2 linked regions of the Rhodovastum atsumiense genome follow. The protein of the gene in region 1 interacts with the protein of each later gene in a pairwise test. Links are inferred from orthologs where the notes say so. Each region holds a gene or a part of one and is shown in the gene's direction. Other genes may lie near its edges. The genes, in order: NBY65_RS07555 and mrdA.

Evidence for each region.
Region 2: the proteins of NBY65_RS07555 (region 1) and mrdA interact in binary tests that used the Escherichia coli proteins (3 or more experiments, as listed by UniProt). The link is inferred for Rhodovastum atsumiense from one-to-one orthologs.

The regions. Positions count from the first base shown.
Region 1 is NZ_OW485601.1:1,695,643-1,702,843, reverse strand. What follows is about bases 1,597-4,817. They hold NBY65_RS07555 (penicillin-binding protein 1A), read left to right. Parts: upstream 1,597-1,992; coding sequence 1,993-4,617; downstream 4,618-4,817. Other genes in these bases: NBY65_RS07560 (N-acetylmuramoyl-L-alanine amidase family protein), read left to right, coding at 1,597-1,940. Also shown: NBY65_RS07565 (Rne/Rng family ribonuclease), read right to left, coding at 1-329; more of NBY65_RS07560, read left to right, coding at 1,056-1,596; NBY65_RS07545 (branched-chain amino acid ABC transporter substrate-binding protein), read left to right, coding at 6,082-7,182. UniProt on the Escherichia coli protein: Cell wall formation. Synthesis of cross-linked peptidoglycan from the lipid intermediates.
Region 2 is NZ_OW485601.1:1,536,878-1,543,808, reverse strand. The notes cover bases 1,686-4,636. They hold mrdA (penicillin-binding protein 2), read left to right. Parts: upstream 1,686-2,199; coding sequence 2,200-4,074; downstream 4,075-4,636. Other genes in these bases: rodA (rod shape-determining protein RodA), read left to right, coding at 4,071-4,636; NBY65_RS06870 (rod shape-determining protein MreD), read left to right, coding at 1,686-2,096. Outside these bases: NBY65_RS06880 (rod shape-determining protein), read left to right, coding at 1-498; rod shape-determining protein MreC, read left to right, coding at 683-1,546; more of NBY65_RS06870, read left to right, coding at 1,551-1,685; more of rodA, read left to right, coding at 4,637-5,222; NBY65_RS06855 (ribonuclease activity regulator RraA), read right to left, coding at 5,250-5,954; NBY65_RS06850 (DUF4337 domain-containing protein), read left to right, coding at 6,138-6,713; NBY65_RS06845 (helix-turn-helix domain-containing protein), read right to left, coding at 6,766-6,931. UniProt on the Escherichia coli protein: Catalyzes cross-linking of the peptidoglycan cell wall. Responsible for the determination of the rod shape of the cell. Is probably required for lateral peptidoglycan synthesis and maintenance of the correct diameter during lateral and centripetal growth.

The DNA.
Region 1 (7,201 bases):
GGGGGGGCAGCGGGCTCCTCGTCCTCATCCTCGTCGCGGGCTTCCTCGGCCTGCATGGCGAGCAGGCGTTCGCGGTCGGCGATCGGGATCTGGTAATAGTCGGGGTGGATCTCGCTGAAGGCCAGGAAGCCGTGGCGGCCGCCGCCGTATTCCACGAAAGCCGCCTGGAGGCTCGGCTCCACGCGGACCACCTTGGCCAGATAGATATTTCCCTTCAGTTGCTTCTTGGTCGATGTCTCGACGTCGAAATCTTCGAGGCGGCTACCGTCCAGTACCACCACGCGGGTTTCTTCCGCGTGGCTGGCGTCGATCAGCATGCGTTTCGTCATTCGGTCCAGGGCTCCGGTGCGCCGCCCCGGGCGCGGTTGCGCGCCGATCGGGGCGGGAATCAAGTGAGGGCGGGAGGGGGCAGGACCGCAGACCAGGCAGGACGGAGGAAAGCAGGGGCGCACTGACCGGCCGGCCGCGCGTCATCCCTGGCGCCGCTGCGCGCGCGACGCGCGCATGGCAGGCAGGATAACCGCTTGCGGCGGCAATCCTCTCAGGGTGAAGCGGCGGGAAGGCGGTCATGAAAACCCTGTGTCTGCGGGCCGTGCGCGCCAGACGGCGCGCTGCCCCGGTTGTTCTGTGCTCGTCGACCGTCGTCCGTCGGTCCCCTTCGCCCCGCCGCGCGGCCTGCTGATGCAGATAGCGAGCATCTTGCCGGCGCAAAGACCTGGGCGTCGCCCCAGACCGTCCAACGAGGCTGGATTTCTGGGGGCGGCACGGGCGGCGACACGGATCCGGCTGCCGTCGTGCCCCTTTGCTCGGCCAATGGGCCACGGGGCGAGGCAGCCCCGATCGTAACCCGGAGGGCATGCCGCCCCCCGGCGCGGCGCCGGAGCGAGCCCAGACGATGAAGCAAACGCCGGCATATCGCAAGCAAAGCGTGGAGAGCCATGGCGGCAATGCCATTTCCGCGACATGAATCTGCCGTCATCAATGTGCAAGCTGCGGTTATCGAACGGTCATGTTAGACCTGCAGTAGATACTCGCTTCCATCGGAAGTTCAGCCCGTGATCACCCGCCGATTCCTGCTCGGTTCCGGTGTGGCCGCCAGCTTCCTGCTGCCGGCCGCGCACGCGCTTGCCGCGCCCCGGCCGGGGTCCGCGCTCGGCGGGGCGCCCACCCTGGCGCTGCCGCGCTCCGCCCCCCTGCCTCCACGGAGCCAGCCCCCGCGGACGCTGTCGCCGCCCCTGGTGCTGCTCGATCCCGGCCATGGCGGCAAGGATCCGGGGGCCACCGGCGTTTCCGGCACCTATGAAAAGCACATCGCCCTGGCCGCGGCGCTGGAATTGCGCCGCCAGTTGCTCGCCTCGGGCCGCTACCGGGTGGAGCTGACCCGCACGGGCGACGTGTTCATTCCGCTTGAGGAGCGGGTGGCGATCGCCCAGCGCCGTGGCGCCGGCCTGTTCGTCTCGATGCATGCGGACGCGGTGGGCGACCATGGGGTGCGCGGCGCCAGCGTCTACACCCTGGCCGATACCGCCTCGGACGCGCAGAGCGCCGCCCTCGCGACCCGGGAAAACGCGGCCGACCGCTTCGGCGGCCCGGCTTTCCGCAACGCTCCCCCCGACGTCGCGCGCATCCTGGCCAGCCTGGTGCGCCAGGAGACCCGGGCCGGATCGGCGCGCATGCAGCGTGGCGTGGTGTCCGCGCTGCAGGGCGACCTTCGCCTGCTGCAGAATCCCGCCCGGCATGCCGGCTTCGTCGTGCTGAAGGCGGCGGATATCCCCAGCGTGCTCGTGGAAATGGGGTTCATGTCAAATCGTGAGGACGAGGCGGCCCTGCGTCGTCCCCAGTACCGCGCACGCATCGCGGCTGCTATGAAACGTGCCGTGGATGCCTATTTCAACGGGGCGCCGGCCGGACCGCCGCAAGGCGGGCGCATGGCCGGATGACCGCCGCCGCGCCGGCCAGTGGCGCGGAGCCAGACAGGTGTGACGAACCACAATGACCGACAAGCTGACCGCGGGTGCAAGGCTCGTGCCACCGGCTCCCACGCCGCAGCCTCCCCCCTCGCAGCCGCCGCGCCAGGGGAAGGGAAAGGGCAAGGGCAAGCCGCGGGGCGCCCTGGCCTGGATCGGGCGGATCATGGGCCTGTTCGCGGGGCTGCTCACGCTTGGCGTGGCGGGCGCGGTGCTGGCGGGGTTCATCGCCTATCAGCGCTTTGCCGCCGACCTGCCGGACGTGACCGGCCTGCGCAACTACCAGCCGCGCATGATGAGCCGCATCTATGCCGGTGATTCCCGTCTGCTCTCGGAACTCGCGGTGGAGCGGCGCATCTTCGTGCCCTACACCGCCATCCCCGAGATCGTGAAGCGGGCCTTCGTCTCGGCCGAGGACCAGAATTTCTTCCTCCATGGCGGCGTCGACCCGATCGCGATCGCGCGGGCCGCGGTCACCGACCTGATGACCTACCGCCAGGGACGGCGCCCGATCGGTGCCTCCACCATCACCCAGCAGGTCGCCAAGAACATGCTGCTCGGCAGCAGCGAGGTCTCGCTCGCGCGCAAGGCGCGCGAGGCGATCCTGGCGATCCGGCTCGACCAGTCGCTGAGCAAGGAGCGCATCCTCGAGCTGTATCTGAACGAGATCTATCTCGGCCTGCAGTCCTACGGCGTCGCCGCGGCGGCGCAGAGCTACTTCAACAAGCCGCTCGACGAGCTGACCGTGCAGGAAGCGGCGTTCCTGGCGGCGTTGCCCAAGGCGCCGAACAACTACAACCCGTTCCGCTTCCCCGACGCGGCCAAGGCGCGGCGTGACTGGGTGCTCGACCGCATGGCCGAGGACCGGGTGATCACCGCCGAGCAGGCGGCGGCGGCGAAGGCGCAGCCGATCGCGCCGGCGCAGTACCGGCGTCCGGACATGGTGGCCGGGGCAGATTACTTCGCCGAGGAGGTGCGCCGGCGGCTGATCGACCGTTTCGGCGCCGACCAGACCACGCAGGGCGGGCTGGTGGTGCGCACCTCGCTCGATCCGGTGCTGCAGGCCGCGGCCGACACCGCGCTGCGCGAGGGGTTGATGCGTTACGACCGTCGCCGCGGCGGCTGGCGCGGCCCGGTGGCACGGCTGCCGGCGGGGCCGGCGCTGCGCACCGGCTGGGAAGGCCAGCTCGGCCAGGTGCAGCGTCCGCCCGGCATGCTGCCGGACTGGAAGCTCGCGGTGGTGCTGGAAGCCTCGGACACCGAGGCGAAGCTGGGTTTCGTCGACCGGGCCGCGGGGGCGGTGCCGCGGGTGCTGCCGATGCAGATGGCCGATCTCGGCTGGGCCCGGGTCGCGCATCTGCCGCCCGGGGCGCTGGTGCCGCCGCCCAACCTGCAGCTCGGCCCGACGCCGCGGCGCATCGCCGACGTGGTGAAGCCGGGCGACGTGGTGATGGCCGAGCTCGCGCCGGCGACGGCAGGGCAGGGGCGCAATGCCGGCCGGCCGGAGCGGCTGCTGCTGCGGCAGATCCCGCTGGTGCAGGGGGCGCTGGTCTCGATCGAGCCGTCCACCGGCCGGGTGCTGGCGCTCTCCGGGGGCTGGAGCTTCGAGATGTCGCAGTTCAACCGCGCCACCCAGGCCAGCCGGCAGCCCGGGTCGAGCTTCAAGCCCTTCGTCTACCTGACCGCGCTGGCGAACGGGATTTCCCCGTCGCAGCGCTTCCTCGACGCGCCCTTCGTGCTCGACCAGGGGGCGGCGGGGAAGTGGCGGCCCAACAACTACGAGATGGACTTCCTCGGCGCGGTGCCGTTGCGCATCGCGCTGGAGAAGTCGCTCAACCTGGTCACAGTGCGGGTGGCCAACCAGGTGGGCATGGACGCGGTGGCGCAGACCGCGATCGGCTTCCGCCTGTTCGACAACATGCCGCGGGTGCTGCCGGCGGCGCTCGGCGCGGTGGAAACCACGGTGCTGCGCGAGGCCGGCGCCTATGCGGGGCTGGCCATGGGCGGGCGCGAGGTGGTGCCGACGCTGATCGACAGCGTGCAGGACCGCGACGGCCACGTGATCTGGCGGGCCGGGGCGCGCAGTTGCCACGGCTGCGAGGATCCCCTGCACCTGCCGGTGCTGGCCGATGACCGGCGTCAGGTGGTCGATCCCGCCTCGACCTTCCAGCTCGTCATGATGATGCAGGGGGTGGTGAGCCGGGGCACCGGCGGCGCCGCCGCCAAGGGGCTCGATCGCGCCATCGCCGGCAAGACCGGCACCAGTCAGGACTTCCAGGACGCCTGGTTCGGCGGCTTCACGCCCGACCTGGTCACCGTGGTCTGGATCGGCTTCGACACCCCGACTTCGCTCGGCAACAACGAGACCGGCGGCGCGCTGGCGGCGCCGATCTGGCACGATTACATGGCTGTGGCGCTCAAGGGGCGGCCGAAGCTGGCCTTCGTGCCGCCGCCCGGCGTCGCCCTGGTCGCCTGGGATTCCGGCTGGGGCACCGTGACCGACGCCTTCAAGCCCGACCAGGTGCCGGGTGCCTCGGGTCCGGTCGGCGGCGGCGGGATTCCGCAGGCCGAAGGGCCGGGCGCCGACATCGCCGCGCCGGCGCCGTCAAGCGCCGGCGGGGTCGACAGCGCCCTGGGCGGGCTGTATTAGCCGCCGCTCCCCCGTTGCTCCTGGAAACACGATGTCCACGGAATCCGACGCCCTCAACGAACAGATCAAGCAGTCCGTGGCGCTGCTGAGGAGGCATCTTTGACTGGGATGTCGCCATCGCACGCCTCGCGGAACTGAACCATCGCGCCGAGGACCCGAATCTCTGGAACGACGCCGCCGCCGCCCAGGCGGTGATGCGCGAACGCAACCGCCTGGCCAGCCAGGTGGAGGGCGTGCAGCGCCTGGAGCGTGAGGTCGCCGACACGATCGAGCTGATCGCCCTGGCCGAGGCCGAGGGCGACGAGGCCATGGTCGGCGACGGCATCGCCACCCTGAAGGCCCTGGCCGGGGAGTCCAAGCACCGCGAGATCGAGAGCCTGCTCTCCGGCGAGGCCGACGGCAACGACTGCTACGTCGAGATCAACTCCGGCGCCGGCGGCACCGAGGCCCAGGATTGGGCCGAGATGCTCATGCGCATGTACACCCGCTGGGCCGAACAGCACGGCTACAAGGTGCAGTTGATGGAGGAGAGCGAAGGCGAGCAGGCCGGCATCAAGTCGGCGACGTTGCAGGTCTCCGGCCCGAACGCCTATGGCTGGCTGAAGACCGAGGCGGGGGTGCACCGGCTGGTGCGCATCAGCCCCTTCGACGCGGCGGCGCGACGGCAGACCAGCTTCGCCTCGGTGTGGGTCTATCCGGTGGTGGACGACAATATCGAGATCGAGATCAACGAGGCCGACCTGAAGGTCGACACCTTCCGCGCCTCCGGGGCGGGCGGGCAGCACGTCAACAAGACGGAAAGCGCGATCCGCATCACCCATATCCCGACCGGGATCGTGGTGGCCTGCCAGACCGACCGCAGCCAGCACCGCAACCGCGCCACCGCCATGGGCATGTTGCGCGCCCGGATGTACGAGCAGGAACTGCAGAAGCGCGAGGCGGCGGCGAGCGCCCAGGAAGCCGCCAAGACCGATATCGGCTGGGGCCACCAGATCCGCAGCTATGTGCTGGCGCCGTACCAGTTGGTGAAGGACCTGCGCACCGGGGTGGAAAAGGGCAACCCGGATGCCGTGCTGGACGGGGCGCTCGACGAGTTCATGGCCGCGGCCCTGGCCGCCCGCGTGGGGGCGACCCGCAGCGAGGCCAGCGCGCAGGCGCAATAGCCTTCGGCTATGCCCGTCCGGGGAGTGGACCCCCGGCGGGCAATGGCTGCACGATATTTCGGCAGTGTGACGTTTTTTCGTCTGGCCCCGGCGTTTCGCCGCGATGCCCGCGCGGGCGTCGCCGCAGCGTTGCCTGGGTTTTGCTGCGTTTTCTTGCCGGTTGCCTGTCAGGACGGGGCTTTGCTCGTTGCGGGTGATGCGCATAGGCTGCATGTCAGCCGCGCGACCCCTGCGGCAGAACTCCTGCATACGAAACACCTGCACACGCACTCCTGCAGACCCAGAAAACGAGGGACGAAGCATGATCAGAAGGACTTTGTTCGCCGGCGTGGCGCTGCTCGCGCTCGGCGCCCTGGCGCCGGCCAAGGCGGACATCCGGATCGCGACCGCGGGCCCGATCACCGGCAACTACGCGAGCTTCGGGGCGCAGCTGAAGGCGGGCGCCGAGCAGGCGGTCGCCGACATCAACGCGCGCGGCGGCGTGCTCGGCCAGAAGCTGGTGCTGGAAGTGGGCGACGACGCCTGCGACCCGAAGCAGGCGGTGTCGGTCGCCAATGACTTCGCCGCCAAGGGCGTGAAGCTGGTCGCCGGGCATTTCTGTTCGGGCAGCTCGATCCCGGCCAGCAAGGTCTATGCCGAGGAAGGCATCCTGCAGATCTCCCCGGCCTCGACCAATCCCAAGTACACCGATGAAGGCAGCTGGAACACCTTCCGCACCTGCGGCCGCGATGACCAGCAGGGCGTGGTGGCCGGCAAGTTCATTGCCAGGGAATTCAAGGACCGCAAGGTCGCCATCCTGCACGACAACTCAGCCTACGGCAAAGGCCTGGCCGACGAGACCAGGAAGGCCCTGAACGCCGCCGGGATGAAGGAGACGCTGTACTCGCCGTATACGCCGGGCGAGAAGGACTATTCGGCGCTGGTCAGCCGCCTGAAGCAGGCCGGCGTGACCGTGATCTATGTCGGCGGCTACCACACCGAGACCGGCCTGATCATGCGCCAGGCCAAGCAGCAGGGCCTGAACCCGACCATCATCGGTGGCGACGCCCTGGTGACCAACGAGTACTGGCAGATCACCGGTGACACCGGCGAAGGCACGATGATGACCTTCCCCTCCGATCCGCGGACGCGCCCGACCGCGGCGGCCGTGGTGAAGGAGTTCAAGGCGAAGGGCATCGATCCCGAGGGCTACGTCCTCTACACCTACGCCGCCGTCCAGATCTGGGCGGAAGCGGCGCAGAAGGCCGGCACCACCGATCCGAAGAAGGTCGCGGCGGTGCTGAAGGCGAACGGCCCGTGGGAGTCGGTGCTGGGCAAGATCGCCTACAACAAGAAGGGCGACCCCGTGGAATCCGACTACGTCGTGTATCGCTGGCACGCCGGCAGCTACGGCGAGATGTAAGGCCCCGCCGCGTCAGGTT
Region 2 (6,931 bases), 160 kb from region 1 along the record:
AGCGTGCGGGTCGGTGGCGACAAGATGGACGAGGCGATCATCAACTACATCCGCCGCAACCATAACCTGCTGATCGGCGAGAGCACCGCCGAGCGGATCAAGATCGACATCGGCGCCGCCTCCCTGCCGTACGAGGACGAGGAAGGCCCGTACCGCGAGGTGCGCGGCCGCGACCTGATGAACGGCGTGCCGCGCGAGGTGGTGGTCAGCCAGCATGCGATCGCCGAGAGCATGGCCGAGCCGGTCAACCAGATCGTCGAGGCGGTGAAGGTGGCGCTGGAGAACACCCCGCCCGAGCTGGCCGCCGACATCGTCGACAAGGGCATCGTGCTGACCGGTGGCGGCGCCCTGCTCAACCGGCTGGACCAGGTGCTGCGCGACTCTACCGGCCTGCCGGTGATGGTGGCCGAGAACCCGCTGCAATGCGTCGCCCTCGGCACCGGCCGCGCGCTCGAGGAAACCAAGCGCCTGCGCAACGTCCTGACGTCGATGTACTGATCGCACCGCCCGTCGCACGCATCCGGGCGGCGATGCCGCTCTCTCCGGGGAGAGGCCGGCCGCCGGTGGTGCCTGCACGGGAATGGTTGACAGTCTCCACTGGTCCTTCATGCATGGGTGGCATCCGGTGTGGCTCCTGCCCTAGTTTGGGGCCGGTCACCGTGGAAGCTGGCAGGATGCAGCCTTGATCCGGCTCTCGATCCCCGTGCGGCAGGCGCTTTCGAAGCTGACCCTGCCGGTGCTGATCGCGGCGGCGTTCGGCCTGATGCTGCTGGGCAAAGCGGATACCGTGATGGCCGAGCGCCTGCGCACGATGCTGGCCGACGCGCTGGTGCCGATCTGGGGCGTGCTGGCCGAGCCGGTCAGCCGCGTGCGTGACGCCGCCGAGGACGCACGGCACCTGCTGACCCTGGTGCGCGATAACGCCCGGTTGCGCGAGGAAAACGAACAACTGCGCAAATGGCAGGCGATCGCGCTGGCCCTGGACGCCGAGAACGCGACGCTGAAGGCCAACCTGCACTGGATCCCCGATCCCGCGCCCAGTTTCGTCACCGCGCGCGTGGTGGCCGATGCTGGGGGGGTCTATGCCCGTGCGGTGCTGCTCTCGACCGGGCCGAAACATGGCATCACCAAGGGGCAAATCGCCCTGGATGACCGCGGCCTGGTCGGACGCGTCACCGAGGCCGGCACCCGCAGCGTCCGCGTACTGCTGATCACCGACATGAACAGCCGCGTCCCCGTGACCCTGGAAAGCAGCCGCAGCCGCGCCATGCTGGCCGGCACCAACGGCCCACGGCCCCGCCTGATGTACTGGCCCGAGAACACCCCCCCGGTGGAGGGCGAGCGCGTGGTCACCAGCGCCGAGGCCGGCGCCTTCCCCGCCGGCCTGCCGGTGGGCATCGTCCGCCTCAGCGCCCAGGGCGTGCCCGAAGTCGAGCCCGCGGCCCGGCTCGAGCGGCTGGAGATCGTGCGCCTGTTCGACTACGATCTGCATGGGGTACTGCCGCCCGAAGTGGTCGCCCCCCGCGCGGCCGAGCGAAAGCGCTGAAGCGATGGACCGCGAGCCTGGCATCCGCCCGCGCCAGAGTCTCGGCCGACGGCTCGACGTGGTGGCCCGCCGCAGCTTCCCGGTGGCGACAACCGCACTGCTGCTGCTGCTGACCGCAGGGCCACTCGAATTGCCCGCCCAGGCCCAGTTGCAATGCGCCATGGTGCTCGGCTGCGTGTTCTTCTGGTCGCTGTTCCGCCCCGCCTCGATGCCCCCTGCTTCGGTGTTCGCACTGGGATTGCTTGCCGACCTGCTTGGCTTCGCGCCGGTCGGTGTTTCCGTGCTGACCTTGCTGATCACCCATGGCATCGCCTTCCATTCCCGCCGGGTGCTGGCACGTCAGGGATTCCTGCTGGTGTGGATGGCCTTCCTGGGCATCGCCGCCGGTGCGGCTGCCTTGCAATGGGGACTTATCTCGCTGCTGACCTTCCGCCTGCTGCCGGTGGGGCCGGCCATCTTCCAGGCCATCCTGTCGGCCGGGCTGTACCCGCCCCTGGCGGTGCTGCTGACCCGGTCCCACGTTACCCTTGCGGAACCGGCGCGAGCGTGAACGTTTCCTTCCAAGGAAGGAAGGCCAGGGCGCTGCCCTGGACCTGCCAAGGGCCACAAGGCCCTTGGATCCCATTCTCGCTGCGCGGCACAACGAGGCGATCATGAGGCGCGAGGCACAGCGGACGGGAGTGTTTACCCGACGGGCCCTGCTGGTGGCGACGGGGCAGGTGGGGGTGCTGGGGCTGCTGGGGGCCAAGCTGTACCAGGTCCAGGTCGTCGAGGGCGCCCGCTACGCCACGCTCGCCGAAAGCAACCGGATCAGCGCACGCCTGGTGGCGGCCCCACGGGGACGGGTGCTGGACCGTTTCGGCGTCGTTGCGGCTGGCAACGAGCTGAACTGGCGGGCCTTGCTGGTGGCGGAGCAGACCGAGGACGTCTCCGCCACGCTCGACAATTTCTCCCGCATCGTGCCGCTGGCCGATCACGAACGGGCCCGCATCGAACGCGAGATGCGCCGGCACCGCCGCTTCGTGCCGATCTCGGTGCGCGAGTTCCTCTCCTGGGAAGAAATGGCGCGCATCGAGGTGAATGCGCCCGACCTGCCCGGCATCCTGGTCGATGTCGGCACCACGCGGATGTATCCGTTCGGCCCGACGCTTGCGCATGTCATCGGCTATGTCGCCCCGCCCAACGAGAACGATGTCGCCGATGATCCGATGCTGTCGCTGCCGGGCCTGCGCATCGGCCGCGCCGGCATCGAGAAATGGCACGACAAGCCCCTGCGCGGGCGGGCCGGGGCGGTGCAGCTCGAGGTCAACGCAGTCGGCCGGGTGATCCGCGAACTCGACCGGCAGGAAGGCGTGAAGGGCCAGGATATCGGCCTGAGCATCGATACCGAACTGCAGAAGGCGGTGCTGGAACGGCTCGGCGACGAGAGCGCCAGCGCCGTGGTGATGGATTGCCGCACCGGCGAGGTGCTGGCGATGGCGACCAATCCCTCGTTCGATCCGACCCTGTTCAATTCGGGCGTGTCGCAGGCGCAATGGGCGGAATGGACGCGCAATCGCCGGGCGCCGCTGATCAACAAGGCGGTCGCCGGCCTCTATGCGCCGGGCTCCACCTTCAAGATGGTGGTGGCGCTGGCGGGGCTGGAAGCGAAGGTGATCTCCCCCACCGACCGCATCAATTGCCCCGGGCACCTGGATCTCGGCGACACCCGCTTCCACTGCTGGCGCAAGGGCGGCCATGGGCTGCTCGACGTGCGCAGCGCGATCAAGCATTCCTGCGACGTCTTCTTCTACGAAGTGGCGCGGCGCGTCGGCATCGACCGCATCGCCGCGATGGCGAATCGTTTCGGCCTGGGCGTGAAGCTGCCGATCGAACTGCCGGGCGCGCGCCAGGGCCTGGTGCCGACCCGCGCCTGGCGCATCGGCCAGGGCCATCCGTGGAATCTCGGCGACACCATCGTGCATGGCATCGGCCAGGGGTTCCTGCAGCTGACGCCGCTGTCGCTCGCGGTGATGACCTCGCGCATCGCCACCGGCCGGGCGGTGCAGCCGCACCTGACCCGCAGCATCGGCGGCGTGCTGCAGGCCGGCGCGCGGCCCGAGGACTGGCCGCTGCTCGGCATCGCCGACCGTGACCTTGGGATCGTGCGCGACGGCATGTGGCAGGTGGTCAATGACGGCGGTGGCACCGCGACGGTGGCGCGGCTCGCGATCCCGGGCGTGCAGCTCGCCGGCAAGACCGGCTCGACGCAGGTGCGCCGGGTCTCACGCGAACAGCGCGAGAAGGGCTTCAAGTCGGAGACGCTCGCCTGGGAATTCCGGCCGCATGCGCTGTTCGTGGCCTATGCCCCGTATGACGCGCCGCGCTACGCGATGGCGATCGTGGTCGAGCACGGCAATGCCGGGGCCGCGGCGGCGGCGCCGGTGGCGCGCGACATCATGACCGTGGCGCTGACGCGCGACCCGCTGGGACGGCGCGATCCGTCGCAGCGCATGGCCGACATGCCCCCGAAGGAGCCGGGGCGGTGAGCGTGTTCGAGCGGCGGCTGATCCGCGAGACCTCGTTCGGACTGACCGGCAAGCTGTGGCGCATTCCCTGGCTCTATGTGCTGCTGCTCTGCACGCTCGCCGGGGTCGGCTATGTCGCGCTCTATTCGGCCGCGGGCGGATCGTCCGAGCCCTATGCCGCGAAGCACATCCTGCGCTTCGCCTTCGGGCTGGGGCTGATGCTGTCGATCGCGCTGGTGGATATCCGCTTCATCGCCCGGCTGTCCTGGCTCGCCTATGCCGGCGGCGTCCTGCTGCTGGTGCTGGTGCTGCACATGGGCCATGTCGGCAAGGGGGCGCAGCGCTGGATCGAGATCGGCGGGATGCAGTGGCAGCCCTCGGAACTGATGAAGATCGCGCTGGTGATGGCGCTGGCTTCCTGGTTCCACAAGGCATCCTGGGAACGGATGGGCAATCCGCTGTTCCTGATCCCGCCGGCGATCGCGCTGGCGGTGCCGGTGGTGCTGATCCTCAAGGAACCGAATCTCGGCACCGCGGTGATCACCGCCGTGGTCGGAGGGACGGTGTTCCTGGGGGCGGGGCTGCGCTGGTGGAAAGTGGGGCTGGGCGTGGCCGGCGTCGCGGCGGCCGCGCCGATCGCCTACAACCACCTGCACGACTACCAGCGCGCCCGCATCACCACCTTCCTCAATCCCGAGAACGATCCGCTCGGCGCCGGCTACAACATCATCCAGAGCAAGATCGCGCTCGGCTCGGGGGGGATGTGGGGAAAGGGCTACCTGCAGGGCACGCAGGGCCACCTGAACTTCCTGCCGGAGAAGCAGACCGACTTCATCTTCACCATGATCGCCGAGGAATTCGGGCTGGTGGGCGGGGTCGCGGTGCTGGTGCTGCTCGGGCTGATCATCCTGGGCGGGATGGCGATGGCGCTGCGTTGCCGCCACCAGTACGGGCGATTGGTGGCACTTGGCATCAGCATGAATTTCTTCATGTACGTGTTCGTGAACATCGCCATGGTGATGGGCGCGATCCCGGTGGGCGGGGTGCCGCTGCCGCTGGTCTCGCATGGCGGTTCGGCAATGATCACGGTGATGGCGGGATTCGGGCTGCTGCTGTCGGTGCACGTGCACCGCGACGTCGAATTCGGCGAGGGGCGGGACGAGGTGTAGCGTGCTGCCCGTCCCTCGCCATCCGCCTTATTGCGCTTTTGCCCAGGCGTCGTAGCGGGCGCGCGTCTCCGCATTCGGCGGATAGAGCCCCGGCAGCGGGACACCTTTTTCGACCTCGGACATGATCCAGCCTTCCAGCCGTTCCTGCTCGACCGCGGCCGCCACCACCTGATCGAGCAGCGCCTGCGGGATCACCACCGCGCCGTCCTGGTCCACTACCACCACGTCGTCGGGAAACACGGCGACCCCGCCACAGCCGATCGGTTGCTGCCAGTCGACGAAGGTCAGGCCGGCGACGGAAGGCGGGGCGGCGGCGCCGCGGCACCAGACCGGCAACCCTGTCCCGAGCACGCCCGCGACGTCGCGCACCACGCCGTCGGTGACCAGTGCTGCGATGCCGCGCTTGGCCATGCGCGCGCACAGGATGTCGCCGAAGATGCCGGCATCGGTGATGCCCATGGCATCCACCACGGCGATGCAGCCTGGCGGCATGGCCTCGATCGCGCCGCGGGTGGATTTCGGCGAGGACCATGATTCCGGCGTGGCCAGGTCTTCCCGCGCCGGGACGAAGCGCAGCGTGAAGGCGCGCCCGACCAGCCGGGGCTGGCCGGGCCGCAGCGGAGCCGGGCCGCGCATCCACACGTTGCGCAGCCCCTTCTTCAGCAGCACGGTGGTGAGGGTGGCGGTGGAGACACCGGCGAGCGCCGCTTCGGTCCTGGCATCCAGCGTCATGGCGGTTTCCTTCTGGGGCGAGTCACGTCAGCTTCGCCCAACCGACCGGAGCTGTCGAATGCGCATGGCGATGGGCACCCTGTCTGCGACGATGCCGGACTGGTCGCCTCGTTGCTTTCGCCCGATGCCGCGATTGCGCTACATCGCGCCGGCGGTCAGCGGAAACGGCGCGAAGGAGGAATGATGGACTCGACGGAATTGGCGAAGGACGGCATCGAGCATGCCCATGGCGGCGGGCATGCCCATGGCGACAGCGGCGCCCGCCGCGTGGCCGTGCTGATCGCGGTGCTCGCGGCCATGCTGGCGATCGCCGAGATGGGCGAGAAGGGCTCGCAGAATGCCTATCTGACGCATCACATCCAGGCCGCCGACAACTGGGCGTTCTTCCAGGCCAAGAACATCCGCGCCACGGTCCAGCGCGCGGCCGCCGAGGTCATGGACAGCCTGCCCAATGCCGATGACACCGTGCACAAGCGGGCCGAGGCGGCGCGCACGGAGGCGGCGCGGCTGCGGGATGATCCGGTGGCCGGTGACGGCAGCAAGCAGATCGCCGAGAAGGCAAAGGCCGAGGAGCATCAGCGCGAGGTTGCCTTCCACCGCTACCATCTGTTCGAGCTGGTGGTCGGGGCGCTGCAGATCGCGATCGTGCTGGCCTCGGTCTCGGTGGTCACGCGGGTGATGCCGCTGGCCTGGAGCGCCGGCGCCATCGGCGGCGTGGCCGGGCTGTTCGGCCTCGCGGTCGCCGCCGGGCTGGTTTAGCGGACCCGTCCTGTCCGTGGCTGCGGCGGAACGGCCCGCCGCAGCCACGGCATCAGGATTCGCATTCGGCGATGTCGGCGAGGCGCTCGCGGTCGAGCAGCTTCACCACGTTCGCCCCGGCCAGCTCGATCAGGTCCTCGCGCCGGAACATGCTGAAGGTGCGGCTGGTGGTCTCGATGGTCATGCCGAGATAGTCGGCGATGTCGAGGCGGCTCATC